Regions from separate parts of the Dethiobacter alkaliphilus AHT 1 genome, predicted to be linked through region 2. Evidence: a T-box and tRNA genes for the amino acid it is inferred to sense, from the RefSeq annotation. Region 2 holds a T-box; the other holds one or more tRNA genes.
The links. A T-box is a leader RNA that pairs with one kind of tRNA and senses whether it is charged. The one in region 2 lies ahead of tyrS (tyrosine--tRNA ligase), so its partner is inferred to be a tRNA-Tyr.
Positions count from the first base shown of each region.

Region 1: it has a tRNA-Tyr gene. The T-box ahead of tyrS (tyrosine--tRNA ligase) is inferred to sense a tRNA for this amino acid. The anticodon was not compared.

Region 1 covers NZ_ACJM01000010.1:27,966-43,226, forward strand. The annotation lists gene DEALDRAFT_RS10065 (RtcB family protein) at 1-598, opposite strand, end outside; gene surE (5'/3'-nucleotidase SurE) at 611-1,375, opposite strand; gene DEALDRAFT_RS10075 (YhcN/YlaJ family sporulation lipoprotein) at 1,512-2,057, shown strand; gene DEALDRAFT_RS10080 (amidohydrolase) at 2,099-3,400, opposite strand; gene DEALDRAFT_RS10085 (class II aldolase/adducin family protein) at 3,397-4,050, opposite strand; gene mtnA (S-methyl-5-thioribose-1-phosphate isomerase) at 4,040-5,089, opposite strand; gene mtnP (S-methyl-5'-thioadenosine phosphorylase) at 5,098-5,886, opposite strand; gene DEALDRAFT_RS10100 (adenosylhomocysteinase) at 5,898-7,142, opposite strand; gene DEALDRAFT_RS16095 (tetratricopeptide repeat protein) at 7,259-8,263, opposite strand; tRNA gene DEALDRAFT_RS10110 (tRNA-Thr) at 8,407-8,482, shown strand; tRNA gene DEALDRAFT_RS10115 (tRNA-Tyr) at 8,500-8,585, shown strand; tRNA gene DEALDRAFT_RS10120 (tRNA-Gln) at 8,592-8,667, shown strand; tRNA gene DEALDRAFT_RS10125 (tRNA-Lys) at 8,707-8,782, shown strand; tRNA gene DEALDRAFT_RS10130 (tRNA-Leu) at 8,788-8,874, shown strand; gene DEALDRAFT_RS10135 (Uma2 family endonuclease) at 8,988-9,587, opposite strand; gene hemZ (coproporphyrinogen dehydrogenase HemZ) at 9,669-10,856, shown strand; gene DEALDRAFT_RS10145 (hypothetical protein) at 10,857-11,306, opposite strand; gene ndk (nucleoside-diphosphate kinase) at 11,483-11,935, opposite strand; gene speE (polyamine aminopropyltransferase) at 11,954-12,868, opposite strand; gene DEALDRAFT_RS10160 (TRAP transporter permease) at 13,015-15,045, opposite strand; gene DEALDRAFT_RS16100 (TAXI family TRAP transporter solute-binding subunit) at 15,106-15,261, opposite strand, start outside.
Region 2 covers NZ_ACJM01000001.1:141,616-156,876, reverse strand. The annotation lists gene DEALDRAFT_RS00775 ((Fe-S)-binding protein) at 1-222, opposite strand, end outside; gene DEALDRAFT_RS16345 (DUF1540 domain-containing protein) at 361-516, opposite strand; gene DEALDRAFT_RS00770 (CBS domain-containing protein) at 664-1,104, shown strand; gene DEALDRAFT_RS00765 (DUF2062 domain-containing protein) at 1,255-1,743, opposite strand; gene DEALDRAFT_RS00760 (YheC/YheD family endospore coat-associated protein) at 1,903-3,219, opposite strand; gene DEALDRAFT_RS00755 (YheC/YheD family endospore coat-associated protein) at 3,216-4,547, opposite strand; gene DEALDRAFT_RS00750 (YheC/YheD family endospore coat-associated protein) at 4,540-5,901, opposite strand; gene DEALDRAFT_RS00745 (YheC/YheD family protein) at 5,913-7,133, opposite strand; gene DEALDRAFT_RS00740 (Mur ligase family protein) at 7,232-8,629, opposite strand; gene DEALDRAFT_RS00735 (YheC/YheD family endospore coat-associated protein) at 8,631-9,713, opposite strand; gene DEALDRAFT_RS00730 (YheC/YheD family protein) at 9,713-10,846, opposite strand; gene DEALDRAFT_RS00725 (hypothetical protein) at 11,159-11,359, opposite strand; gene tyrS (tyrosine--tRNA ligase) at 11,478-12,701, opposite strand; T-box leader at 12,758-12,990, opposite strand; gene DEALDRAFT_RS00715 (alpha/beta fold hydrolase) at 13,047-13,847, opposite strand; gene DEALDRAFT_RS00710 (serine hydrolase domain-containing protein) at 13,933-15,261, opposite strand, start outside.

The DNA of each region.
Region 1 (15,261 bases), on a different contig from region 2:
CGCCCAGGGTAGAAAGCTGTGCGGCCCGCTGTAATGCTTTGGCAGACACTGCAGCAGTTTGGGCACCGGACAGGCAACCGCTTTCTTCGCAGCGGTCCAGGTCCGCCCTAATGCCGTATCCCTTGGATACCAAACCGCGGGCTCCGTGGGTAAGCGCGTCCTCCAAACCTTCCCTGCACAGCCGGTGGTGCCGGGACTTGCCGCCCACTCCGGCGGGAATACGCTTTTCTATGGCCTGCATCAGGGCGCGAAGCGTGGGCTTGTCCAGAATATCTGCCGGAATCTTGGTGGCCAAGAGGCGGACTCCGCAATTGATGTCCATACCCACCGCACCGGCTGAAACCACGCCGCCGTGGGCCCGGGTAGCCATGATACCGCCGATGGGCAGGCCAAAGCCGGCATGAATGTCGGGCATTCCCACCACCGGCCCAAATACCCCGGGCAAAGCAGCGGCATCACAAAGCTGCTGCAGTTCCACGGAGTTTTCTGCCAGTTGACTGCGCAAGGCGTCGTTTAAAAAAAGCAGGGCATCCACCTGCATTGCGCCTGTTCTTGGCAGCAAATATCGGTTGTGCCCCGTTTTGGTCAGTTTTGGCATGGTACCACCCCATTAAAGTTCAAAGCTCCATTCCCGCAGGTTATCAATCAAGGCATAATTAGTCAGGTCATGCTGAATGGGAGTAATGGAAATTTTACAGGCATTGATTGCGGCCACATCGGTGTCTTTTTCGTGTTCAACATCCACCAGCTGGCCGGCCAGCCAGTAATAGGTCCGCCCCCGGGGATCCGTACGTTTTTCAAAAGCGTTTTTGTACTGACGTACGCCCAGCTTGGTTACGGCCACGCCCTGCATCTTCTCCCGGTCACAGCCGGGAACATTTACATTCAACAGTGTGTCGCTGCCGGCACCATGTGCAGTGACCACCTTGGCCAGGCGGGCAATAAATTCCGCCGCGTACTCATAGCGGGGATTTTTGTATTCGGCAAGACTTACGGCAATGGCCGGAATACCCAAAATTACCCCTTCAATGGCGGCAGACACCGTACCTGAATAGAGCACGTCTGTTCCCAGATTGGCGCCGCGGTTGATTCCCGAAATAACCAAGTCGGGTCGGTGGGGCAAAATCGCCTCCACGGCAAGCTTGACGCAGTCGGCCGGGGTGCCGTTTACCGCGTAGGTGGGCAGCTCCGGCGAATGTAAATATTTAACGCGCTCCGCCCGGATTGGACGGTGCATGGTAATGGCATGTCCTGTGGCACTCTGCTCATGATCCGGTGCCACCACAGAAGTTTCGGCAATTTTTTCAATTTCTCTGGCCAAAACTTGCAGACCTTCGGCAAAAATGCCGTCATCATTAGTAAGTAGAATTCGCACGTTTTTGTCCCTCCACTGGTTAAACCTTCCTATTTGATTATAGTTTATGCAGGAAACGGTGTCAATTTAAGCCATGAACCCAAGAGTATAAAAACTCTCCTTACTCAAAAACTATAGCCAACAAGGAGGTGAAATTATGAAAAGTAAACGTCTGTTAATCTTACTTAGTATTCTCCTGGCTATGTCGCTGATACTCAGCGGTTGCCCGCCATTTCAGCGTCCCGCACCGGAGCCCAGACCCGCCCCGGACCAACAACCGCCACCGGAGACCCGGCAGGACCCACAGGATATCCGGCGGCCCAATCAAGACCCAACGCGTCCCCAACCGGACCAACCGGGCCCTGATGCTATGGATCTGGCCAACCGCGTAGCAGACATTGCCACCGATGTGGAAGGCGTGGACGACGCTGTGGTAGTTGTCATTTCCAACCTGGCCATGGTGGGGATTACCCTGGAAGATGGTGCAGAAGGCCGCGAAGTGGAAATAAAGCAGGAGGTATCCAGTACCATTGAAGATCGGGAGCCCGGCATTGTTAATGCCTATGTTTCCGCCGATCCGGATATTATCCGCCAGCTGGAGGAGATCTCCGCCGGCATCCAGCGCGGTGAGCCTATTTCCACCTTCTTTGACCAGATCACCGAAGTGCTGCAGCGGATGCGTGCTGAAACCAACGAAAACTAAAACCGATGATATAAAGCCTGGCAGAAGCCAGGCTTTTACTATTAATCGTCCTCTTTTTCCTCAACTAAATGCAGAGCCCGCTGCTGAGCCTGGAAAAGAATTTTTTCTTCATCCATGGTGGTTAGGTTACCGTCCTCCATAAGAATCCGGCCGTTTACCATCACCAATGTTATATCCGACGGTTGAGCCGCATATACCAGATGGGCCACCAAATCATGTTGGGGAGTCAGATGGGGTTTTTGCAGGTCCATCATTATCAGATCTGCCTTCATGCCTGCTTCAATGGTCCCCACATCTTCTAAAAACAGGGCCTGTGCGCTCTCCCTTGTCCCCATGGCCAAAGCTTGTCGGGCGGTAATGGCGGTGGGATCCATGCGGCTGCCCTTATGCAGAAGCGCCGCCAGGCGCATTTCCTCCATCATGTCCAGGTTGTTGTTACTGGCCGCTCCATCGGTGCCCAGACCCACGGTAATACCGCGCTTAAGCAAATCCGGCACCGGAGAAATGCCGCTGCCCAGCTTCAGATTGCTGCCTGGGTTGTGGGCCACGCGCACATCAAACTCCCGTAAAATATCAATATCATCAACGGTGAGATGCACACAATGGGCTGCTATTACAGGTGCCTGAAACAGGCCGGTGTCTCTTACCAATTCCACCGGTGTGACGCCATGCTCTTTTTGGATACGGTCCACCTCGTCCCGGGTTTCGCATAAGTGAATCTGAACGGGAACATCCAGTTTCTCCTGCAGAGCCAGCACCCTTTTTAAGTAATCCGGAGGACAGGTATAAGGGGCATGGGGGCCAAGCATGGTGGAGATTCGCCCGTCGGCTCCTCCCTGCCAGTTCTCCACAAACTGTTGGCTTTCTTCCAGACCCTGCTCCGACATATGGCCGATACCCACCAGTCCTCTGGCCAGCACTGCACGGATACCCGTTTCTTCTGTGGCTTCAGCCACCTGGTCCATAAAGAAGTACATATCGGTAAAGGTGGTGGTGCCGCCTTTAATCATCTCCAAAATGGCCAGCATGGTTCCCCAATAAACGTCTTCCCTCTTTAGTTTTGCTTCCACCGGCCAGATTCTTTTTTCCAGCCAGTACATCAGCGGCACATCGTCGGCCAGGGAACGCAATAGCGACATGGCGGCGTGGCCGTGGGCATTGACAAAACCGGGGGCAACCAACTTGCCGCGGCCATTGATAACTTTAGCAAAATCTTCTACCCATTCTTTTTTTGGGCCCACGTACGAAATAATATTATTATCAACCACCACATCCGCATCGGGTATGATGGTATCCTGTTCGTTGGCGGTAACAACGGTGGCCCCGCGTATTAATGTTTTCATTCTATTTCCTCCTCCCGTTTTTCCGGTCCGTACGATGTGAGATAAAAACTGCGCATGGCGGAAATATCTTCATCGCTTAGTTCATGAACCGGACCCAGCAGGCGGGCCAGTAGTGCCGCCTGTGCCGTCTTCTCCACAATCTGGCAGACCTTCAGTGCCTCCGGCAGGGTGCGAGCCACGCCCACCAGCCCATGGCTTGCCAAAAGCACGGCACTTTTGCTGCCCAAAGCCTGCAGAGCGTTTTGGGCCAACTCTTCTGTGCCCGGCATGGTATAGGCGGCCACATCCACGCTACCTCCGGCAACCTGCACCAGATCTTCCACCACCGCCGGGACAGGCATGCGGGCCACGGCAAAGGCGGTGGCATGGACACTGTGAGTATGAACAATGGCGCCGATATCTTCTCTGCCCTGAAAAAGGGCAGCATGCAGGCGCCATTCAGAAGAGGGTTTCCAGCGACCGTCGGCGCTACCGCCAAAATCCATGCGGACCAGATCTTCTGCTGTAAGCTGACTATACTCCATGCCGCTGGGAGTAATGAGGAAATGATTCTCGCCGTCTCGAACCGAGACATTACCCCAGGTACCCAGCACCAGATTATCGCGGCACATCTGTTGGATTGTGGCCAGCATTTCCCCTCTAAGCTTCATGACCGGCCTCCGCAAAAAACTGCCTGACCCGTTCTTCATCGGGCTTTTCAATAACACCAAACTCGGTAATAATGGCTGTAATCAAATTAGCTGGTGTAACATCAAAGGACGGGTTATAGCAGCCGATGCCCTCCGGCGCAATGCGCCTGCCGGCGAAGTGGGTAATTTCCGTTTCACATCGTTCTTCAATGGGAATCTGCTCACCGCTTTTTATGGCAAGGTCAAAGGTGGAGTACGGCGCCGCCACGTAAAAGGGAATATTATGGGCGGCGGCCAAAACCGCCACCGAGTAGGTACCGATTTTATTAGCCACATCACCATTGGCCGCAATTCGGTCCGCTCCCACGATGACAACGTCGATCTTTCCCTGCTTCATTAAGAAACCTGCCATATTGTCGGCGATGACGGTAACGGGAATTTCATCGCGGTGCAGCTCCCAGGCCGTTAAACGGGCGCCCTGCAGATAGGGGCGGGTTTCATCGGCAAATACGTGCACCTCTTTGCCGTGGGCCACGGCTCTGCGGATAACTCCCAGGGCGGTACCATAGCCCACCGTAGCCAGTGCTCCCGCATTACAGTGGGTGAGAATGCGGGCTTTATCATTAATCAGCCCGGCGCCGAAATCCCCTATTTTTTTGTTAACGGCAATATCTTCTTGGGCAATCCGCCTGGCTTCCGCATCGAGAATGTCTGCGATTTCCCGGGGCGCCACTCCCCTTTGCGTCCTGGCCACATTAAGCATTCTCTCCACCGCCCAGGCCAGATTTACAGCGGTGGGACGGGTGGCCTTCAACCCTTTGGCCGCTTCTTCCAGTCCGGCAAAAAAGCGCTCACTGTCCACCGAGGACCACTGTTTAGCCGCCAGCGCCATGCCAAAAGCCGCGGAGGCTCCAATGGCCGGAGCGCCGCGTACCACCATATCCCTGATGCCGGCAGCCACTTCCTGCCAGCTTTTACATTCCATATATTTAACTTCCACCGGCAGCAGCCGCTGATCCAACAAAAAAACAACGCCGTATTCAAAACGTATTGGGTCCATAATTTCTCCTATAGCAGAATTTCACTGCCCAGCTTCTCACAATCACAATCTCTGTGGTCAGCCAGGTTAGGTATTAACTCCATCAGAAGGCGCCTTACTTTTTCCACATTCTCTGCCATCACTTCCAGAACTTCCTCATGAGTAAGGACGGTAGGTGAAATCCCTGCACCAAAGTTGGTGGATAAAGCAACGGTGCTGTAACAGAGGCCCGCTTCCCGGGCCAGCACCACTTCCGGCACATTGGTCATTCCCACCAAATCTCCGCCCAGTTTCTGATACATGCGAATCTCCGCCGCCGATTCGAACCGGGGGCCTTCGGTACAGACATATACTCCGTCCTGCAAAAGTTCCAGTCCTGCCTGATTTGCAGCGGCCAGCAGATTGCCGTTTAACTGCGGGCAGTATGGAGCTGTAAAATCTGTATGTACCACGCCGGCTTCGCCGCCGTCAAAGAATGTTGCTTCCCGCGCCTTGGTAAAGTCCAGAAACTGACCTAAAAGAATCATGGCACCGGGAGGCATTTTTTCATTCAGGGAGCCCACCGCAGCGGTGGCCACCACCCGTTTGACGCCCAGCTTCACCAACGCAGCAATATTGGCCCGGTAATTAACATTATGGGGCGGAGTACCGTGCTTTGTGCCGTGGCGGGCCAAAAAGACAACTTCCCTGCCTTGATATTTACCCTGGGTCAACAGTGCCCTGCCGTAGCGGGTATCTATTTCCAACGTCTGTACATCTTCCAGCAGCTTGGGGTCATAGACTCCGGTGCCGCCGATAATTGCCAGTTCAATACTCATCATTCTACCCCCTATTCGGCCTTCCAGCTGGTCAGATAGCATTCCTGCGCTTTAGACAAGGTATCGATGGAAACACCCATGGCCGCCAGTTTGCGCCGGGCCACTTTATCATCCACCGCCTGCGGCAGGGTCAGCACATCGTTGGGCAGCTTGCCGTGATTACTGTTTAAGTAATGCAGCGCTTCCACCTGAAGAGCAAAACTCATATCCATAATTTCCGCCGGGTGGCCATCCGCCGCCGCCAGGTTTACCAGGCGGCCTTCGGCGATGAGATAAATGGTTTTACCGTTAAACTCATAAGCTTCCACATTTTTGCGCGCCAGCCGCTTGTTTTCGGCCAACTCTTCCAAGGGGCGCTTATCGATTTCCAGATCAAAATGGCCGGCATTGCACAAAATGGCGCCGTCCTTCATATTTTCATAATGCTCCTTGGTGATGGCATCACGACAGCCTGTTACGGTGACAAAAATGTCTCCTTCCGCCGCCGCATCCAGCATGGGCATCACTGAATTGCCGTCCATAATGGCTTCCACCGCTTTAACCGGATCCACCTCACAGACAATTACCCGTGCACCCAGGCCGCGGGCACGCATGGCTACACCTTTTCCGCACCAGCCATAGCCGATTACCACCACAGTTTTGCCCGCCACCACCAGGTTGGTGGCCCGCATAATGCCGTCCCAGACAGACTGGCCGGTACCATAGCGGTTATCAAAGAGATATTTACAGAAGGCATCGTTTACAGCCATCATGGGAATCTTTAGTTCACCGTCAGCCGCCATGGCCCTCAGGCGAATCAGCCCGGTGGTGGTCTCCTCGGCACCGCCCCGCACATTCTCAATCATCTGAGGATACTGGGAGTGGAGCATGGCCACCAGGTCACCGCCGTCATCAATAATCAGATGCGGCTCACTCTGCATGGTTTTATGTAAGTGATCTTCATACTCCTCATCTGTAGCATTGTACCAGGAATGAACGGTGAGGCCGTCTTCCACCAGGGCCGCTGCCACATCATCCTGAGTAGACAAAGGGTTACTGCCGGTAATGGTTACCTGTGCACCGCTTTCCTGCACCACTTTAGCCATATAAGCAGTCTTGGCTTCCAAATGCAGGCAGATAGCCACCCGCAGTCCGGCAAAGGGTTTTGTCTCACGAAATTCTCTGGCCAGCTCATTTAGCACCGGCATATGCTCTTTTACCCAGTTGATTTTCAATTTCCCCTCGGGAGCCAGGCTTTGATTACGGATAGTACTCAATGAATGTAGCGCCTCCTTTTGTACTGCAGCAAATTAAACACTTTGCATTGGCAGAAGTGTTATCCCAAAATTACACTTTCTGCAATCCGGCTTAATTTTCCTGCAGTGGATATGAATTAATTATCTACCGGCATTTCCCTGCCTTCCAGTTCCTGGTAGAGACGTCGGGCGCGGTAGTAACACTCCAGCGCTTTGCGGGTTTCACCCAATTTATCATAAAGCAGTCCCAGCTCAAAAGCCACAAAGGGTTCCTGATGAGCCAAGTGTGAAGATTTGAGCAGATTGACCAGCGCCTGCTCCTCATTGCCCAGCTTTTTAAAAGCTTTGCCCAGGTAGAAATAGAGCTCCCAGTCCCGGGGGAATTTATCCTTTACCGCCTCAAAGGCAGCCACACTGTTTTGGTATTGTTTTAAATTATAATAAACCGCACCCAGGTTAAAATAGGCTACGCTGAATTCCGGATCCAACTCCACAACTTTTTTAAACTCTTCCAGCGCCAGTTGATACTCTTCCCGGTCGGCATAGATATTGCCCATGGCATTATGGATAATGGCGCCGGTTTGGGGATCATCGGTAAGGGCCTGCACCAGGCGAAGCTCCCGCATAGCCTCATCTCCCATCCCCCGTTCCGCATAGGCCACACCCAGGCACAGGTGCGGAAGCATCAAATCAGGTTCCTGACTGATAACCGCCCTAAATTCCTTAATTGCTTCGTCCATCATGGCCAACTCCAAAAAGCCCAGGCCACGACGGAACGAGCGTATGCACGCTTCATTATCTGCCTGTAACAGCAATGGTTTAACTCCCCTCTTTTCTCTGCCAATTTCTTCTGAAGTAAGTTTTTCTTCATAATCCTCTTTTGAGGGCATGATATTGTCAAAGGCATGCAGAAACGATTCCGGCAATTCATCGGGTAAAAAGAAATCATAGCGTTCCTGCAGGTCGTTAATCTTTTCTTCAAACAACAGCCAGTACTCCACATAACGGTCCATACGTTTGCGCAACTCCAGCAACCTGTCGTAGCACATCTGGCGTTTTTCCTTATTGTTGCCCACAGTTTTCAGTTCTTTCTCCACACGCTCCAGGTCTGCAATAATCTTGGTGAATTCACTTTCCTTCATAAATATTAAATGCCTCCTTAAGCCAGTCTACTTCCCTAGGATTTCACAATTTACAGGAAAAACATACATATCAAAATTCGCTTGTCGAAGTGTTGACTTGCCCCAAAAAATATGTTAGACTATGTATTGTCGCTGACGGCGATGCCGGCGTAGCTCAATTGGCAGAGCAACTGACTTGTAATCAGTAGGTTGCGGGTTCGAGTCCCATCGCCGGCTCCAAATTCAATACTTTTTGTGGAGAGGTACCCAAGTTGGCCAAAGGGGGCAGACTGTAAATCTGTTGTCTCAGACTTCACAGGTTCGAATCCTGTCCTCTCCACCACTATACTGGGGCGTAGCCAAGTCGGTAAGGCACGGGACTTTGACTCCCGCATGCGTAGGTTCGAGTCCTGCCGCCCCAGCCACTTACCAAATCAGGTGGCCAAGCCACCTTTCTTTTATCGGAGCCATTAGCTCAGTTGGTAGAGCACCTGACTTTTAATCAGGGTGTCGATGGTTCGAGCCCATCATGGCTCACCACTTATGCGAGAGTGGTGGAACGGCAGACACGCTAGATTCAGGATCTAGTGCGCATTACGCGTGTGGGGGTTCAAATCCCCCCTCTCGCACCATGTCAATTAAACCGAGGTTAATAACCTCGGTTTTTTGCTTTTCTTATACTGGTTGAAATTATAACGCGAGCTTTTCTTATCTTCTCCAACAAACAGGCAAAAAAACAACCCAATCAGAAATTGGGCAGTTCAGGAATGCTCTCTATTATCTCCTGCATGGTAAACGAGATGCAGGGAATTTGTTTAGACACAACAGGTTCATCTTCAAAATAAACTTCCTGTAACGTATACTGTTCTTTTGTCAGTACATATAGCTCCAGCAACTCATTATTTACATCTACTATCCAGTACTCCGGAATTGCATACTTTGCATAAGCATGCAACTTTTGCTGCCTATCACGCTTGGCAGAAAACGGTGATAACACTTCCACCACCAAATCAGGCGGACCTTCAATACCCCGTTTGGTGATTATGGACAGCCTGTCGCGGCGAATCATCACAATATCTGGCTGTCTTACCTCTGTCTCGGACAGGATAACATCAATGGGAGACGAAATTACAATAAAATCACTGGCACATTTTTGAAGCATGCGATGCTCTATTTGCTGCACAACAAACTGATGCACCGCATTGGGCCCCGGCGTCATAGCTTCCAGCCGCCCGTTATTTATTTCGTAACGGATGCCGTCATCGGGCAGACGGGCATAATCATCGTATGTCACCGGTTGTTCTTTAATTCTGTTATCTGGCTTGGAAGGTTTGTCCTTAGTCATGGCCACCACTCCCTGTCAGATTTTTTCTTCATTATACCATAATAAAGTAACTGCTTCCTATATTGGGTTTTTGCAAACTTGATGTATAATACAGGCGAGGTGTTTTCTGTGACCAATAAACCCTGGGGCCGCATGGTAGGTGTCAGGCCCGCAAAACAACTACATACTCTGCTTGATAAAGGCTTTGACTATGAAGCCGCATTTGAATATATGCACAGCAAGCATGGAATCAGCAAAGAAAAGTTCGACCTGTTGTGGCGGGTGGCGGAGGTGGAGCGGCCCATCCTGTCAGAAAGCTCCCGCCCCGGTTTGTTTAGCGTTTATGTGGGCATTCCATTTTGTCCGACACGCTGCTTGTACTGCTCCTTTCCCTCCCACTCTTTAAAAGAACTGGGAAAACTGCGGGGCCAATTTGTGGACACCCTGTTGTGGGAAATTGAAGAAACCGCCAAAATGGCGGCTAAGTATAAATTGAATCCCTACACTGTTTATGTAGGCGGCGGCACACCTACCGCTCTCTCCCCTACGGATTTAAAGCGGGTATTGTCGGCGCTGCGGGAAGCATTTCCCGGCGTCTTGCGGGAATTCACGGTGGAGGCCGGCAGAGCCGACACCCTGACCGATGAACACTTGGCGGTTTTAAGCCACCATCAGGTGAGCCGGGTTAGCGTTAATCCGCAGACCATGCATGGTAAAACTCTGGAGTTAATTGGCCGCTGCCACAGTGCAGAGGATGTGGACCGGGCTGCAAGAAAGGTTAAACAGGCAAAAATCCCGGTGCTGAATATGGATTTAATTGTGGGGCTTCCCGGCGAGGATGCCCTGATGGTAAGAGAAAGCATGGAGCAAATCATGGCCCTTGCTCCGGAAAACATTACCCTGCATGTCTTCTCACCTAAGCGGGCCTCCCGCTTCAGTGAAGACCGTCGGCAATTTACGTTGCCCGCTGATGCTGAAGTGGCGGCTATCCACCGCATGGCCACAGAGATGCTGGAAAAAAAATATAAGCCGTATTACCTGTACCGCCAACGGGACATCCTTGGCGGACAGGAGAATATCGGCTTTTGCCTACCGGGATATGAATGTGTCTATAATATCGTCATGATTGAAGAGCGCCACCACATCTTCGGTCTGGGCGGCGGCGCCACAAGCAAAATCATCCGGTCCGACGGCACGTTCATGAACCTTTCCAACCCCAAAGACGTCCGCATCTACATAGAACGGGTTAAAGATATGGTCATCGGCCGCCAGGCTGAACTGCCGGGCTAATTAGTTTTTCATTTGCGTCATGATGCTGGCCTGGATTTCATTGTAGAGTTCTTGCTGATTGGGAGCGGAGAGAAAGACATCTCGCTGCTTTCCTCCCTGGTTAATGTCCCCTTCCATCACCAAAAGGGAGCCGTCTGAGAGCAAATAGGCCCGGAACACCTTACCCTGGCGGTCACGGAAACGCATTTCGGTGGCTTCCAGAAGTTGGCCCTGCATAACAATTTGGTTTGACTCTTCCACCGTCAGCTTGTTAACTTCCACTTCATTTAAAACAGCCATCACATTTTGAATACTGTCTTTGTCTTTTACCGTCACTGACAAATTATCTTCAAGAAAGAACTGCATGGATGTGGGACTGCTTACATACCCCGCCGCATTTTTATCAAAGGATCGGCTGCAGCCGGCCGCAAACAGTACTAAAATGAGGGATAAAAAGGCAAGCTTTTTCATTGCTGTCTTCCTCCGTCTTATCTGGAATAATATCAGTATAACACAAAAGCGCCGGAGACCGGCGCTTTTTTTTACTGCTTGGAAATTATAAGCTTCGCAGATAGCGAAGCTGCTAAGGTAAGCAGTGCTGAAAGGCGCGCGCTGAGGAAACCGAAAGAGAGCACCTTTCTTGTTATCTATTTGCCGTACAGCCAAAAGTCTGTAGCTTTTTTGTAATCCACCAGCTCTTCGGGGGAGAAGAACAGGTTAATCTCACGCTCCGCACTTTCGGGGGAGTCGGAGCCGTGTACCACGTTGTTACCCATAAATACGGCATAATCGCCACGGATGGTTCCCGGTGCCGCTTCGGCAGGATTGGTCTTACCCATCATATTACGGATTACAGAAACAACGTTTTGGCCCTGCCAGACCATGGCCACAACGGGGCCGGAGGTGATAAAGTCGATGAGCTCACCATAGAAGGGTTTTCCTTCATGCTCACCATAATGCTTGCCGGCCAACTCCGGTGTAATCTGCATCAGTTTCAGGCCTACCAGTTGAAAACCTTTTTTCTCAAAGCGGCTGATGATTTCACCAGCCAGATTACGCTGCACCCCATCGGGTTTAACCATAACATATGTTCTTTCCATTTTAACACTCCTCGTAGTTTAGTATGTAATTAACGGCCGGTCATCGGCGATAATTCTTTTTTCCTCGTTTTTTGCAGTCCGCACATCCTTGGGAACCGCAAACATGGAAATGTGTGTTTCACCGTCATAGTATTTAAGTTCTGTGATCTTTCTGTCACTGAGACGCTTGTCCACCTCTTCTGCAGAGATGGCCAGGGGATTCAGGCTTTTTGCCGCCACAGCAAAACCCCAGGTCGCATCGTATGATGGGATAAAGGAAGCGTAGGAGCAAACAACGGGAAAGGCTGTGGCCAAAGTATTGCATACCGCTGCATGGCACTCCAGAAGACGGGGATTAAACGAACCGGCCTGCAGGGCAATAACCCCGTTATCTGTAAGCCGCTTTGAAACCACCTGGTAAAACTCTTGGGTAAACAAAAGATATGCCGGGCCGTCATCTAAAGGTTCCGGCAAGTCCATATAGATAACATCGAAGGTTTCAGCGGTATCTTCCAGGTACTTGCGGGCATCCATGAAGCGCACCTCCACTTTAGGGTTCTTAAAAGCTCCCTGGCTCCACTCAGGCAGATACTCTTTACAGAGCTCCACCACTTCCTGGTCAATATCCACCATTAAAATTCTCTCCACACTGGGATGGCGGAGGATTTCACGCAGCACCGCACCCTCTCCGCCGCCAACAATCATCACGCTTTTAGGTTCGGGATGGAGAGTGAGGGCCGGATGAATTAAGGTTTCGTGATAGATATATTCATCGTACTCTGATGATTGAATCTTGCCGTCTAACACCAGGCATCTGCCGTAAAAATCGGTATCAATAATCTCAACCACCTGGTACTTGGTCTTTCCGCTGTAAATGAACTGCTCCACACCATGCATGTGCGCCTGGGTTGGATGGGTGTACTCAATGAACCATTTCCAGGTTGGAGTAGTCAAACAAAAAACCCTCCTTTATATTAGAAGTGTCCACAGACATCAAATTAAATTTTAACAAATACAACACAAAAGTCAATGTTTTTTGCAAAAAAAAGAAAAGCAGCCATGTATATCAAACACGGCTGCTTAGTAGTAACAGTATTCTGTTAAGCTCCCTCAGCGGCTTGTTCTTCCACCTCTTGTGCCCTTTCTTTAATGAAAGGCAATTTATGTGAGAGCAACACCAGTACCATCAAGCCGATACCCAGAGCATCGAAAATCTCGTTAGGCGAAACAAGACTAAATGCTGCCCCTAGGAGCAGGATTCGCTGGATAAAGACCAGGTGACCGAAGAAGTAGCTCTGTACCATGGACGATAGGGCCAAAATACCCAATAGCGCCGTGGTAGTCCGCAGAGCAATCATGGCAGGTTCACCAATCCCCAGGATTTCCGGAGCAAAGAAGAACATATAGGGTACAATATAGGAGGCAATCCCTAGTCTGAATGACATCACACCGGTGCGCATGGGATCACTGCCCGATATACCCGCCCCGGCGTAGGCCGCCAGCGCCACCGGCGGGGTAATCGCCGACACACAGGCAAAGTAGAAGACAAACATATGCGGCATTAAGCGAATGATATCACTGGGAATATGGGCAAACATGGGATGGTTAATGGTAATGCTAACCAAGCCGGGAGCCATAACCGAGGCCGCAACAGCATAAGCAGCGGTGGTGGGCATCCCCATCCCCAGCAGGATACATACAACCATGGTAAAGAACAAAGCCAAAAGCAGGTTGGTATCAGCAATGGCCAGCAATACGTTAGCAAAGCGAGCGCCAATACCGGTGAGAGCGATAACCCCCATAATAATACCGGCAGCAGCACAAACAGACATCAGCTGAACTGAACCGCGGGCACCTTTCTCCAATGCTTCAAAGATCTGTTTCGGGCCCATTCTGGTTTCCTTGGCAATCAGGCTGACCAGGAAACTGGAAATAATTCCCCAGAAACCGGCACGGATAATGGAGTACCCCGAAAGCAGTGAATAGATTAGTACAATTACAGGAATGAACAGATATGCCCTTTTAAGCGTCTTGGAAATACTGGGCAGCAGATGACGGGGCACACCATGCAGCTTCAGCTTAATGGCTTCATAATCCACCATCATATAAGCGGAGAAGAAATAAAGAAGCGCAGGCAAAATACCGGCCACCATAATCCGTTCATAAGCGATGCCGGTGATCTCCGCCATGATAAACACACCGGCTCCCATAATCGGCGGCATAATCTGTCCGCCCGTGGAGGCCACAGCCTCGGTGGCGGCAGCAAAGGTTGACGTATAACCAACTTTTTTCATCAGTGGAATAGACAAACTTCCGGTAGCCACAACGTTTCCGGCGGATGTACCGTTCATCATCCCCATCAGGGCACTGGACAGAACGGCAACTTTAGCCGGACCGCCACGGGCAAAACCACTGATAGCAAAAGCAAATTCCACAAAATAAGTGCCTACACCTGATACGGTCAGGAACGCACTAAAGATAATGAACAAAACAATATAGCGTGAGGAAATGGCCAGAGGAGCGCTAAAAACACCATTTGTAGTGTAAAGATAGGTTAAGATACGCTCCGTTGAATACGCCGGCGTCTCAAATATACCCGGCAAATACTGTCCTACAAAAGGATAAATTAAAAAAATTAAGGCGAGAATAGGCAGCGAATTCCCACTTGTGCGACGTGCCAACTCAAAAACCAGGAGAATACCCAGAAGGGACATCAACATATCCATGGTTGTGACGCGTCCTGTTCCAAAGACAAACTGAATACGGTCGAAATTTTGAACTAAATAGGCTGAGACAGCAATAAGACCGGCCATCCCCAGATAGTCGGACCAATGGATTTTGGCTTTGGCCTTAGCCCAGCCGGGAAAAAATGCAAAACCCAGAATACCCAATAAAAGCAGGTGATAGTTTCTGAACAATAGCTGCTCCATGGGTCGGAAATTTAGGATATAAATGTGAAACAGAGATACAAAGGCGGCGTAAAAAAAGAGAAGCTTTCCGCCAATCCCTCCAACTACCCTCTGATTAGAAGACTCTGCTTCGGTATCCGGTGCCAATTCCATGGGAAGTTCCGTGTCTGGTGCTTTTTCGTCTAGTTTATTATCCAGATCTTTCTCGAAGTCCTTGGTCATCAAAAGCCTCCTTTCCCTTCCTGCCGCCCGCAATTGGGCGGCAGGGAAGGAAATTGTAACTTACTTATTAGCCATCCAGTGGAAATAGGTGTTGTACATGGGGAACAGGGAACGAACGTCAGTATGCTCAATGCCACCGGTCCATGCTTCCAGGCCATACCATGCTTCATAGGCGGGGCCCATGGTGGTCATACCCAACATGAAGTCGCCGTCTTG
Region 2 (15,261 bases):
TGAGATGGTGGAAATGCCGCCATGCTCTTTCTTATATCTGCTTTGACAACCCGGGCATGTGTTAATAACCGTGGTGCCGGGTTCCAGATTAGAGGCATGTCTGCAACAAATCAGGTGTTCAGGGGTGTCTCCCAGAGTTTCATATATATATCTTAATGCTTTTTTGGCAAGCTCAGGCTTATAAAGTACAAGAGCACAGCCGGGGGCAAAAACTTGCTTCATTACAACCACTCCTACAATTATCTACTAACAAGTATCTTATAAGAAATATAATCAGATTTCCACCTCAATTTTTTTAAAACACAAAAAAAAGACCAGGACGACAAACGCCCAAGCCTTTTACAGATGTTTACCGCATCCTTAACATTTGTCGGACTTGAATGTTCCACAGAAGGTCATGTCAGGACCACAGTCTTCGGTTCCGTTCTTGGCCACCTTTACCTGTTCAGCAGTACAGTTCATGTCCTGCCAATAATTACAATCCTTGACTTCGCACATAATTTTTTTGTCAGTCATGTGTTGTTCACCTCCTTGTCCACTATGATAGACTATATTTTCTCTATAGACATTAATATTTTCATACAGTTTTTTTTACTGACTTACTGATGAACGCGAATATTTACTTGTCTATTTTCAGAAGATAAAGTAAAGGAGGGATTTGTTTTGACTCAAACTATAGGTCAAATCATGACTAAAAATGTTGTTTCCGTTTCTTCTCAGCAAACTGTGCAGGAAGCTGCTCAATTAATGAAACAGCACAATATTGGCGTTATTCCTGTTGTGGATAATGGGCAGCTAAAAGGGATTGTTACCGACCGTGACATCACCATCCGGTCCACAGCCGGTGGAGTAAATGCAAATACACCGGTGTCTCAATGTATGTCCACCGATGTAAAGTTTGCAACTTCCAACATGGATGTTCACGAAGTGGCAAACTTAATGTCCCAGCATCAGATTCGCCGTTTACCGGTAGTTGAGAACAACCAGCTGGTAGGCATGGTGGCAATAGGCGACCTGGCCGAAGAAAGTATTTACAAAAACGAAGCCGGAGAAGCATTAAGTAATATCTCCACTCCGGCTAAGCCGGAGCAGCTGGAGCAATAGCTAACCAGCAGGCAGTTTAATCTAACAAATATTTAAGGTAGTGTGCGAGCACACTACCTTTTCCATGAAACAAGCCAACGAGAGAGCCTTTCCGCTCACCGTTGGCTTGTTTTCCATGCTTTTAGGAGATTTCTGTTTACTCTAGCCTAGTTACATATTTTTCAACTTATTGCTGACCAGAAGATAAAATGCAAAGCCAAAAACAGAAGCGTTAACAAGAGCTCCGACCATGAAAGTAGAGCCGAAAAACTCTAAGGCGCTTGATATTCTATCCTGAAGATTGCCCAACTGCAAAATAGTGGTGTACTGATCGATGATAAACTCCCCTATGTTTTCACTCCCTGCAATTGGAGACAGGATTAATCCTCCAATCACCAGGTTTAAAGCATACATAAAAGGAATTACAGGCCCGGTGATAATGCTGGTACCAGTTGCACTGGTACGATTTACTCTGAAAAGAACCGCAAGCAAATAAGCAAAAACGAAGCCAAACCCCATAGTAGGAAAAAAGTTTATCCCTACGCCCAGAGAACACCCCAGGGCAACTTTTTGAGGCTTGTCCTGCTTAATCTGTTTCTGTATTATGTCATAAAACCGCTTTTTAATTTTTTCCCAGCGAGAAGTTTTCTTTTGGGCCAAAGGTTTATTCCTCCTAATCTACTACTACTGTTAATTTTACAGCAAACCATAACCTACGACAATATGGGTAGGACCATCCGTTTTATGGCAGAGGAATATTTAGGCGTTAGTAACATAAGAGACCGCCGGAAAGATATGACCGGCGGTCTCTTAATTGGGTTAAAACCCTGCTAAAAAAGCGGCATATTCAAAGAGTGTGGTTGTCACTTTATAATACATCTGTTCATCATTTAGGGCATAAACAGGGTATTTATGATCTTGGAGCTTATTTACCTCTAAAACCCACACTTTTTGATTTTCGTCAACAATAACGTCTACCCCCAGATCACCATAGTTACCACAGCAAAGATCCAGCTTTTCACAGATGAGGGTACAAGCCTGAATTATTTCCTGCTCTTTTATAAAAGCGTCTCTCTCATTATATTTGAACACAGTTTTTAGTGCTTCATTACCTGAAAGAGCATATCCTGCTAACAAAAAGTTTGTGGCTATGCTGTCCTTTTTTCCGAACCTGGCGATATTACCACTACAAACCCACTTTCCCAACCTGTTTTTTTGCATAATCACTCTAAAATCAAAGTGTCGCTCTTCGTGAGTTTTAACGGGAATGGCCTGCTGTACAAGGTAATCTTTTTTCTGGTTGATTTCATTGATAAAATGCTCAATTTGTTCAGGGTCGGTATATTTTTTTGTTCCTCTAAGTCGATAGATAAAACTATATTCAGTCCCTGTCCGTACTACCTTAATAATTCCTTTTGCTTTATGACTATTTACTTTCTTTAAATATACCTCACCGTACAAATCCAACATTTCCTTGATGTCTTGAAAGCCTGTAACCCTCCTGGTATGGGGCAAATATTTCTCACAATCTTCATTAGGTGATAGCCAGGCCCACAATTCCCACTTATTGAAGAAGTAGGTATTAAACAGCTTATCTCCCAGTTCATTAATAATCTGATCATAGAGCCGGGCACTAAACCCTGTCTTGCGATACATGGCACCGGGATATGGAAAAGTGCCTTTCTTCCACTTGTTCTCAGCACCATGAGTTGGGTCATAGTAAAAACCATCTATCTTTTTTTCTTTGGTATCGATTCCGTCTATGGCACAAATATAAATCAGTCCCTGAAAGTGTGGGTAGGCTGCAAAGTAACCTTCAAAAATGTCTAATTTTTGCTCCAGCTTCTCCGTACTGTGAATCGTTAAAAAAGCTATCACCGGTCCTATTTTAAGATTTCTGCCATCCCACTGCATGTCATAATCATAACAATCCGGCAGAGTATATTCTTGCAGCAGATGCTCTGACAGGCCAATCTGGTAAGGTGCTAGTGTAGGTTCCAGAACAATATTTACTTCTTTCTTCCACTGTCCGAAGTGAAAAATCACTTTTCTTGGCAGCACATCAGATTCCTTGAAAACATCGGGTGACAACATAATTTGCGTTCTCTTCAACTTGCTTTGACTAACTATCTTCATACTTGCTCCTCTCCAAAGCCCGCCAGAAACTTGGCATAAAGCATATTAGCTTTCTTGATCTGGTAAAAAGTTTGCCGGTCGTTGGCATCAATGGAGATAGTGTGGTTGGGATCTTTATTGTTGATTTCTATGATCCAAATCTTAAAATCCTGATCGATGGCCACGTCGATACCTAGATTTCCTACGTGGATGCCACATTTCTCCAGGTTCAACGCGGCATCGATACAAACTTGAGCTATCTCCTGGCGGAATTTATAGGCCCTCTCGGCAGATAAACTGAAAATTCCTGTAAAGGTACTCATAGCTAACTCAGCACTACCCCCATCGGAAATATTGCTCACATAGCTGCCACTTTTGCCAAAGCGGGTAATAAGATTAAAATCTTCCCACTTGCCGTTCTGGTCCTTAACCAATAACATTCTAAAGTCTATGACTCTATCCTCATGTTTTAGTAAGGACAGTGGCTGCTGAATAATATATGCGTCTTTGCGTAATAGCCGTTTCATAAATGCCATGGCTTCTTCTTGGGTTTCAATTATTTTTTTCTGGATATTTCCTTCTTCCCTAAACTTAAAAACATAATGATTCCCGATTTTTTTAGCCGTTAAGATTCCTTCCCCCTGACTGCCAGAAATAGGTTTAATGAATGCTTCATTGTAGGTTTTTAAAAACCACAAAGCATCTTTGGCCGTTTCATACAAGATTGTCTCCGGCAAATAAGGTTTTGTTGTCTCAAAATTGGACAGCCAAGTGTGCATTTCCCACTTATTAAAAATATAGCTATTAAAGATTCGTTGCCCAAGCAAAGAATGAAAGTGGTCGCGAAGAGATTTTCTCATTCCCGCTCGTTTAAATAAAGATGCGGGAAACGGGTAAAGTCCTTGCTCCCATTCATTTAGATCTGGATTATAAATATAGCCGTCAATTAATTGCTTCTCTGTGTCTACGCCTTCTGCCGAAAAGGCTAAAACAGCGCCGCCTATGCTTTGGTAGTCATAAAGATAATTAGTCAGGTTAGAGATGTATTCGTCTAAGTTTGCCTTCTTCCTAAAAGCCAACAACCCAATATAGGGCCCAAACTCCATTTCATATTGGCGTATTTTCAACATATACAGAGGCTGAAGTGGAACCTGTAGTGCCCGAATAACATTACTTGACAGTAAGGCCTCATTCTTTGCAAGTTCAGGGGAAACGTACACACTAACCTCACAGCATCTACTCCCAAACCTCACATAAGTGATTTTTCGTTCTTGGCCAACTAAGCGGGAACTTAGCGTAATTCTATTTTGAAACTGTTCATCAGGTAATATTTTTATTAAGTTATTCATGCTTTTTACTCCTCTTAAAACCTGACAGCTTAACAGCATAAAAAAGGGGGGCCGAACTGATATGCAAGTAATTTTTGTACTCCAGCCTTTTAAAACCATTAAATGTGGGTCTGACATTGGCTTCAATAAACCAGATGTTTTGCTGCTCATCAAGCGCAAAGTCTAACCCGAATTCAGCAAAATGCCCATCTCCGTCATCCATCACGGTGCAAAACTCTGTGGCTACACTTATTATCTGTTTTTTTATCAATTTGACGTTAGTCTGCGGTCCGTAGGTGAGTTTAATGGCTTGGTTGATGGTAAGAGCTCTTCCCCCACGGGAAATATTTGTCAAATAGCTATTGGCTCCGGCAAGACGACATTCGATGCCGTTGCATTGCCAGCGCAAATTATCATTTTTTTGCATAATGATACGAATATCCCAGGGAGAACCATTAATCTTTGAAAAGGCCAAAAAGGGTTGCACCAGATAATTTTTTGTCAGGTACCCTCTTTCTGAAATATAGTCAACCGCCTTTTCTCTGCTCAGTTTGATTCTGATGGGAATAGCTTCTGCCAAAGAATCTACAATAGATAATTTATCGCCGTCCTGTTGGAGAACACAGATACCTCTCCCCCTGGACAAATCAGCAGGTTTTAAAATGATTTTGTCATAGCGGTCTAAAAATCTGTGAAAAACATCTATTGTCAATTTAGCCGTTTCAGGGAGGTAACGTTTAAAAGAAGGAAAACCTTGCAGCCTCTGATACATCTGCAGTTTATCCAGTTTTCTGTCATTAAACAAAGTACTTCCCACCGTCTTTTTTAATAGTTCCACATCTTTATCCTCATGATTGAACGCTCTCCGATAAATAACTGATGGAATTGGGCATTTTCCGTAGCGCCACTTCTTTTGTTTAACATCGAAGTACAGTCCGTACACACTCTCTGAGCGCCAATCAATTGAACATAGTTTAAAAGCCACAACAAGGCCTCCAAATTCTTCTGCCCTTACCATCGCATCGGTATATTCCTGCATAGTATTATGATGGTAATAATATTGCTGTTCTCCTAACAATAAACCAATTACCGGGCCTAGCTCTATCGTGCTTTCTGTTATCTTTAACTGATAGGGTTGCGTTGTCACAAGACACAATTCCTCTATCAGTGCTTTAGACAAATAGGTTATGCCATTGTCGATCTCTCCGTCCTGCTTTATCATACTAATGCCATTCTTCTTAACTTGCGCTGTAATTCTTTTGGCACCATAGACCAGCGTCACCTCATCAAACTGCAAATCGGTGCCAGGAATGCAAATCGTCTTGGCCGGACCTTCGTGCTCCTCCGTCATTTTCTCTATGCTTATCCATCTCATGAATACCACCTTTAATCCTTATTGCTAAGAAAAATCAAATACAAGCCAATGTTTAAAATGTACTTATGCCAAGTGAGAGAATGTTCATATAGAAAGTTCTCTTGTTCTGCGCCTCCCACACGCAGCAGGTAAGGGTTGGCATCTAGGTCAACAATAAAGTCAAAATAGCAGCTTCCTATATTAGGGATATAGAAATCTAAAATTAGGCTGGCGTCTATAGCAGCATCATGTATTTTTTTCTTTAAATTGCTAAGTTGATCCGGAAAAATTTCCAGTAGGATTTCTGCCAATTCGCCTGTGGAACCATCGTAGATGGAGTCTTTTGCAAAGATCTCTTTTTTGGCTATTAAGTCCAGCAGTTCCCACTGACCGTTGATGTTTTTTTGCACATACCCTCTTATTTCCAGAGGTGAATAATTCCAATTTACCGGCAAGGGGTCCTTAACAAGCATACATTTCTTGTCTCTTACTAGTTTTTTTAGTGATTTATACAGCTTCTCCCCCACAACTACCTGCCTGAAATTGCCGAGCTTTATTTCATATTGCTCACTGTCCTCATTGCTATTAACTTTTTTTATTACGATTGCGCGACATTTTTTCTTTGCCCGCTGGGGTAGTACATAGAAGCGGTCATGCTTTTTGGAAAACGTCTTTAATGAAGTAGCGGTAAGCATAATGTAGGGCAGCAGAAAATCATTTGTTTGCGTAATTCCGCTAATCATATCAAATAAGACGTTTTGATAAAACTTATTGATGGGATTTATAACTTTAATGTGTTTGGCCATTCGCAACTTGCGCATCTTGGAGACGCTGGAGGTCTTAGAGTGAAGAACAAAATTAAAAATTAGCGGTGGAATTTGACTGTTAACCACCTCTTCTTTGCTCCCGTCAAGTAAAACTGCGTTATCTATTTTGCTTTTATCTAAATCAATGTCGTTAACAGTAAATAACACCATTCTCTTCTTGTACTTCCTGGCAACCTCTTGCATAATCTGCTTCATTGCAATAAACCAATGGTGCCTGCTTGCATGCACTATAAGACCGATATCAACTGTTTTTAACTCATGAGCTTCTACAGTTGGTTTTTCCGTCTTTAAATCCGTACATGGTTCGTCTTTGCTCTCAGTTTTCAGAAGCTCAATTACCGCAGTCAAATCTTGCTGAAGTTTTCGTTGCAGCTCATTATTTTGCTCGTCAAAGACCCGGAAAATATTTTTAAGTTCCTCATTCAAATTTATCGCCCCGTCGATAAAATTCTAAGCCCTGTTTTAGAGTATGATGCAGAGATAAACTCTGTGCGGAAAAGAAAAGGACCTCTTTTGCAAGGCCTTCAATTTTCAGTGGATTTGATGGTCATAATTTGCCTTCGATATGATTGGTCCATTTTATCAAGAGACATTTTTAATAATACAACCGTATTCTCATCTGTTATTGATAATAATTTTTCCTGCAGTTCCTCCGCTGATAAGACGTTAAACACATTTGCCTGTGCAATCCCTGCCTGAATTGCTGCATCTCCAATATCTTGGGCATCTTTGCCAATGGTAATCAAACAGCTAATTCCAAGCTCTTTCATTCTTGCTCCCAGCTTTACGTGTTCCTCATGTTGCTTTGCACCTAAACGTTGCAGCTTGCCAAAAACTGCTACAGACTTCTTATTCTCAGCAATTTTTTGAAGCACTTTTAATGCGGCATAAGCAGAAGATGGATTTGAGTTCCAGGTATCATCAATGATGGTGGCACGATTTAGCCCGCGCTCCACGCTAACGTGTCTCTCCATTTGTTTGAAACTTCCTATCCGTTCAATACAACTTGACAGGTCCATACCCGTTAGATGAGCGGCGGCAATGGCGGCGGCAGCATTATAGACACATTGCTCACCCAGACCCGGCACATAAACTCTCTTTGAACTATGGCCCTTAACGTGTAGCTGAAACACCATTTTTTCTGCTGCATACTCTATTTGCGAGATACGGTAAGCACATTCACTTTTCTGTCCAAAATAGTATACCTGCCCTTTAAAGGGATGTAGATCAATCTTTTTTATATTTTCATCATCGCTATTTAGCAGTAACTGGCCTTTATAATCTAGTGCCTCAAGCATTTCACCCTTAGCGCCAATATACCGTTCAAGTGTTTTGCAAGTTTCTAAATGGGCAGTACCAATGTTTGTAATCATTCCAATGCTTGGTTTAAAAACGGCGCCACTTTTTCTGATGTTTCCCGGATAAGAAACACCCATTTCAAACACAGCAACGTCTGTATCCTCATTAATCCCCAGCAAGTATTTTAAATTTAGCACAATGCCATTCATACTTTTATAAGTGCATTGCACATTTTGCTCTCCTCGTAAAATATGGGCAAGCATTTCTTTAGTGGTGGTTTTCCCGGCAGTGCCGGTGATCCCAACTACAGGAATAGTAAATAATCCACGGTAATAAGAGGTAAAGCTAGCTAAAGCATTAACGCTATTGTCTACTGTTATCAAGGTAACATTATCATTTAATTGATCAAGATCAATCTTTTTATCCGTTACAATTGCTACTCTTTTTTTATATCTATTAAAGTTCTGGTCGATGGTAAGTCCTTTTTTGGTATGAAAAAATAAGGTGCCGTTTCTTAACCCCGGTGAAGATGTTTTAACGTCAATTATCTCAAACTCTGAGGAACCGGCGATAACTTCACCATCTATTACAGCAAGAATTTCCTTTAAGGGTAATGCCTTCAATTTAATCCTCCTTAGCTAATAAATACTTTCCATAGAGAATTGGTGTTTCAAAAGCTGCTCTCCATGCCTCATATAACTGAGCATCTTTAAACGAAAGGCGTAAGCCCCTGCCATTACATTCGATTAACTTCAGATTCCCATCTTTGGTTACACCCAGATCGATACCTAAATCAGCCAGCCCAGGATACTCATTTTCCAGCGCCTTTGCCGCTTGGAAACAAAACATTTCAATCTCTTGGAGCAGCTTTGCCTCATTAAACTTATTCTCCAGGAGAACGTCAAGCGAATATGCTTTTCCGCCCTTTGCTATATTGGTGACAAAATTGGTGTCATGAGCAAGTTTCCCCACCACTCCGGTGACTTGCCATTGTGCTGTGCCGTTTTTCTGATACGCAACACGCAAGTTATAAACACAACCTTTATATTTTGCTAAAGGAATAAACTCCTGCACAGCATAACTTCTACCCGAGATATTCTTTAGCAGTACCTGAGGAAATTCTGCGCTGAAAGAAGACTGCTTCCACTCTTTTTCCCGATTACTATAGTGAGTTAGCAGAAATTCTTCTCCTGTTCTTTCTAGCTTCATTAACCCATGCCCAAGGCTTCCTCCATTTGGCTTAAGGATAATAAGTTTATATTTTTCCAGCATGGCGTTGATGGTTTCCTTTGTTGCCCTGTACGTTTCAGGAAGGTAGGGGCGCAGCTGAGGATCCTGCCAGAGCAAATTATGAATCTCTAGCTTTAGGAAGCGGTTCCAGGGATTATAAAGTATTTTTCCGTCTGCCAATAGTGCATCAACTTTTGCTTTGGACTTCTTTGAAAAATATAACCCCCGATTATGAATTACTTTTGGTACAGGAATTATGGTCTTACGGTAACTGCCTGCATCGTTTTTTACATAAGCTTGAACCTGGCCTTTTGTTAGGTCAATATCACTTAACTGAAAGAAAGAAAGAGCAATGTTGTGTTTCTTGGCAGCGTCCTCATAAAAAGCTATATTTTCATAACCCGTTCTGCCAAATGGAATCCCCCAATAAACTAATTTATCAACTAAAACCCCCAAATTCTCTTCTCTGTGCATCATTAGCTGTCATCGCTCCTACCTTTTTCTTCAACCCTTTTTACTTCTGCCAATAAAAACCGGGCATAATTAATAGGTGTAGTAAATACATCCTTCCATTCATTGGCGATTAGCTTACCATTTTTCAGTGCCAAGGTGCCATAATCAGAAACGTGGTTAACTTCGATTAGGTAAGGAATGCCATCTTTAGATAGTCCGATATCAAAACCGAAGTCCGCCATATCTTTTTTATATAAACTAATATGGTTGGCTAGCTTTAAAGCTAAATCACAAATATCCATTTTTACTTTCTCCAAATTAAAAACGGGGTGATCCGCTAATATATATTCAATAGTTGTGGTGGTGCCGCCTTGACCAACATTGGTTAAAAATTGCCCGTCCGTTGCCACCTTCACTATAATTGCCGATACCTGCCACTCTCCCAGGTGGTTTCTTTGTGTTGACACCCTCATGTCGAACGGATTGCCTGAAAATGTTGCCAGGTCAATTGTTTGCTGCACCAAATATCGCCTATTTTTTATTTTTGTCAACAAGGTTGTCGGCAGTTCATCCTCAAAGAAAGTCTGTTTCCAAAGACCTTTTTTTCTTTCCTTTGATTTTTCATACAAACACCAAATGTCACCCTGCATTTTTTCTAACTTCATAATCCCTCTTCCAACTTCCCCGTTATCTGGTTTGATCATAAGGCTATTAAATTGACTCATCATTTCATTAATTGTTCTCGGTGAAGCTATTTTCGTTTCCGGTTGGTGTTTATTAAGCTCTTCATTGTCCCTGACCATTTTATAAATTTTATATTTATTATTATTTCTATAAGAGTTGAAGACTCTTATACCCTCGTTCATTAAAGATTCAATCAGTGGATTAATACTACTTCGGTGTCCCGTACGCTTATAAATAACCCACGGTTTAGCAACCTCCCATAACACATAGCTATTCTCCCTTTTTACATACGCCATAAAGGGCTCTTTAGTGCTTTTAAGGTCCTTGAAACGAAAATAGCATATAGATAAGTCATTCATTCTGGCGGCCTTTTCGTAAAATGATAAAATCGCTTTTAATTTTGGGCCAGGTTTAGAGAGATGATTATATTGATTAACAGGTAAGACGATGCCAATAAGATTTTCCTTGTCCATAGAGTTGCTCGCCTCCCCTGGCAGATTAAACAGTATTTGCTACCACACTCCCACCATATGTTTTTCAATATCTTTTTGTGCTTGTCTTGCTATAACACCCCGTACACACACAGCAATCCATATGTATTTAAAATCAAACACCTCGCGGCTTAGCACCTGTAGAAATTTTGAGTTAAGTGTCCACTTGAGTTTGCTGTATGCCCGGGACTACAGTCTACTTTAGCTTATATAACTTGACTAATGTTCTTTTGGGACTTTAGGTGCCCCAGACACAAAAAGTAGCGTTTCCTTTATGGAGAACGCTACTTTGAACTACTTATCATATTTCAGGTCTTTTTTCTTAAACATATTGGCTTTCAGGGCTTTATTGGTACCATGTTTATGTATACTTTTTAATTGTGCCTGCTGAGACTGGACCTCCCTGGGTTGTGGGCTGCCTTGGGGCCGATGAAGGCTTTTTTGCGTTTCTGGTTCACGATATTCGTACCCCGGTTCATCCGGCCTGCGCTTCATGTTATACACCTCCTAGTGTAAAGACGTTGAAGTCAGATGCTATTAATAATGTATCCATAATAATTTACATTATAAACAGTCAGGCCCCCCTACTTATTTTGTAGGGGGGCCTAATCCTTTACTTTATCCAAGCCTTGTGGTATGTTTTCTTACCTTTACGAATTTTTATACCGTTTTTTAATTGTTCTGCAGTTATATTAGTATCTATGCTTTCAACCTTCTCATCTTCAACAAATACGCCTCCCTGTTGAACCAACCGCCTTGCTTCACTTTTCGAAGGCGTCAGGCCGCATGCCAGCAGCAAGTCCAAGATACCGATAGCACCATCGGTTAACTGCTCTGTGGTAATTTCAGTAGTAGGCATATTAGAATCATCGGTGCCCCCTGCAAATAGTGCATGAGATGCGCTCTTTGCTTTTTTTGCCTCCTCTTCCCCATGAATCAGCTTAGTCAGTTCATAGGCCAGGATTTCCTTGGCTTCGTTTAGCTGGCTGCCTTCCCACTTATCCATGGCTTCAATTTCTTCAAGCGGCAGGAAAGTGAGCATACGGATGCATTTTAGGACATCAGCGTCGGCAACATTGCGCCAATACTGGAAGAACTCAAAGGGCGGCGTTTTATTGGGATCAAGCCAAACTGCACCCTTTGCAGTCTTGCCCATTTTATTTCCTTCGGAAGTCATTAACAGTGTAATTGTCATAGCATAAGCATCTTCGCCTAACTTGCGGCGAATCAGTTCCGTGCCGCCCAGCATATTAGACCACTGGTCATCGCCGCCAAACTGCATATTGCATCCGTATTTCTGATACAGGTAGAAGAAGTCGTAAGACTGCATGATCATATAATTGAACTCTAAAAAGGACAGGCCTTTTTCCATTCTCTGCTTATAACACTCTGCACGCAGCATATTGTTTACAGAAAAGTGAGGCCCTACTTCCCGCAGCATATCAATGTAGTTTAACTCCAAAAGCCAGTCGGCATTGTTTACCATGATGGCCTTGTCGTCACCGAATTCGATGAACTTTTCCATCTGTTTTTTAAAACACTCACTATTATGCTGGATTATTTCCGGAGTCATCATATTACGCAGGTCGGTACGGCCGGAAGGATCTCCGATATAGGCAGTTCCACCGCCTAACAGAACTATAGGCTTGTTGCCTGCCATCTGCAAACGTTTCATCAGGCTAAGAGCCATAAAGTGTCCAACATGTAATGAATCCGCAGTTGGATCAAAACCAATGTAGAATATTGCTTGTCCACTGTTGACCAGTTCCTTAATTTCTTCTTCGTCGGTAACCTGGGCTATCAGGCCACGGGCTATCAGCTCGTCATAGATTTTCATAATTACAACTCCTTTAATTTGAATAACAAATAAATATGCCCTCTGCTCCAATTGGAACAGAGGGCAAAAGATTGCGGTACCACCTCTGAAACGGGAATTCCTCACGGAATCCCCCTCAGCGAGTGTAAAAACACTCACACGCTGTTTCGGGCGTACCCGGCAAGCCCTACTATCAATTCAGGCAGCAGCTCCAGGATGTATTCAAATCAGCACATCTGCAGCCTCTCACCATCCGGCTGCTCTCTGAAAAGATGTATCCGACCTTACTTTTTCCCTTCATAGCTTTTACACAATTCAATTTTATTATATTCTAGACCATTAAACAGAAAAAGTAAAGTCACATGTCTATTGGCCGCTTGCCTGAAGTTCTTCCAAAAATGCCAGAAGGATTCTGTTTAGTTCTTCTGGGTTATCCTGATTGGCTATGTGGTGCGCATCCTTTATCACGGTGAGTTGGCTGTTGGGGTTGTTTTCATGCATTTTTTGCATGTTATTTTTTACAAAAGGCGCTTCATGGTCACCGTGGAGAAGAAGCATGGGCTCTTTTGCAGGCTCCGGAAGACCTTTAATCATATCCCTTAGCAGTTCACGGGTAATATGAGACATCACCTTTTTTCCTGTTCTTGCAGCGGTCTGTTCCATATAAGCCCTGGTTTCCGGCTTTAATGCGCGGTGGCTGGCAAATGTTTTAAAGACCGACTTCTTGGGATAGAGGCTGATGAAAAGTGCGATCAGGGGATTGAATAATTGTAAAAGCGGTGTATAACCGGGGTACAGTGACCACCCTCCGATATGGACGGTGGCTTCTACTCTTTCAGGATGCCTGTAGGCCACCTTCTGGGTAACGAAACTACCCAGGGACTGGCCAACCAGAATAGCTTTATCTGTTCCCGTGTGGTCCAATAACTCCACAATAAAATCGGCAGCAGTGTCGGTGAAAGATGACTTGTAGTCCATAGAAGAGGATAACCCGTGAGAGGGCATATCCCAGATTAATACCCGGTACCGGTCTTTAAGTGCATCAGCCTGCGGGAAGAATGTCTTGTGATCCATACATATGCCATGAGAAAAGACTAAGACCGGTGCATTGTTTTCTTCGCCGTGCAACTCGTAATATACTCTTCCCCTGTCATTTTCGTAATACATGAGCGTCCCTCTCTTCATTAAATCATTAATAACCTACTACACAGTATCCAGTACAGTGACATACCAGATTGACCTGCAGGCGCTTTTATATTACATTCCAGAAATAGAAGATCCACGACAAAGCTGCCGAAAACAATGCGAAGAAAGTATAGTGAATTCTTCCGGCAAGCTTCCAGTTACCCTTAATCCATGCAATTACCGCAAATGTTAATACTGCTAATGTCACAAAAACCATGGCATACGGCACTATTAAGTCTATCAATGAAGTAAGTGTAGAAGGCGGAGTAAATGCCGCTGCCGGCAAGCCGTACACGGGATCCGGTTCACTCCCGGCCAGAAAACCGCCTACAAAGATCAGGGTGAGCAAGCCTTGAAAAACTGCTGTTCTTTTCGCCAATATAGAACCATTTTGCAGTTCTAAGCCTTGAACATTCTTTTTGCGTATTTTAACAACCAGCCCCTTAATTCCCCAATAAAACAGGCTGCCGATAATAAACAATGCAGAAGAAAGAAGCATTAAGAGAGTTAGCCCGCTGGTCTCATACCAAGAAGCCCTGGAGTAGCTCATGGGACCATCGGTCATCAGCATTGATTTGCCCAGACTATCTGTTCCAAAAACTATGCTACTGAAGGCTCCGCCATGATCGTTGCTTCTACCTTCACGCAAATTTTGATAAACTCCCGGCTCTACTTCTACAAAGCGGCTTGTTTCCCCAAGATGGCTGACTAATAAATAGCCCTCGTCGTCAGCTTCAACCTGAACTACCCCTATCATTAAACTCAAAAGCGCATCCATGGTGGTAAATGATCGTCTATTTTGATAATACTCGCCCACAAATTCCAAAGACCTGGTTTCCATACCTGCGGCAGGTTCAGGGGCAACCACTTCTTCTGAGGGAAAATAGCGGTCCATAAAACCCTGGAATATTTCCATGTTTACAAGAAAATTTCCACCACTTTGAGAGATAAAGAAGCCTACATCCTCTTCAGGCACCAAAAACAGTCCTGTATCATAAAGCAAAGTTCCTCCGGGATGGTGAAATGTTTCTCTGTTATTAAAGGTGGACTTAATAAATCCATGGGCCATACCATCCAAACGCGGATGATGGGTATATTGCTCAGCAAACATGTTGTGCACAGTTTCCTCTTTTAAGATACTGGCTTCATCAAGCTGCCCTCCCTGAAGATAAGCCAACATAAACTTCGCCATATCTTCGGCGCTGCTGCTCATACTGCCTGCCGGCTCGGAGACAAATTCAAACTTGGCTTCCACAAACTCCCCATCCACATAGCGATAGGGTTTTGACATATTATCAGCTAAACTCTCCGGTATTGGCTGACGAAAGGTACTGTATTCCATACCCAGCGGCTGATAAATATTTTCCTCCACATACTGTACAAAGGGAACTCCTGA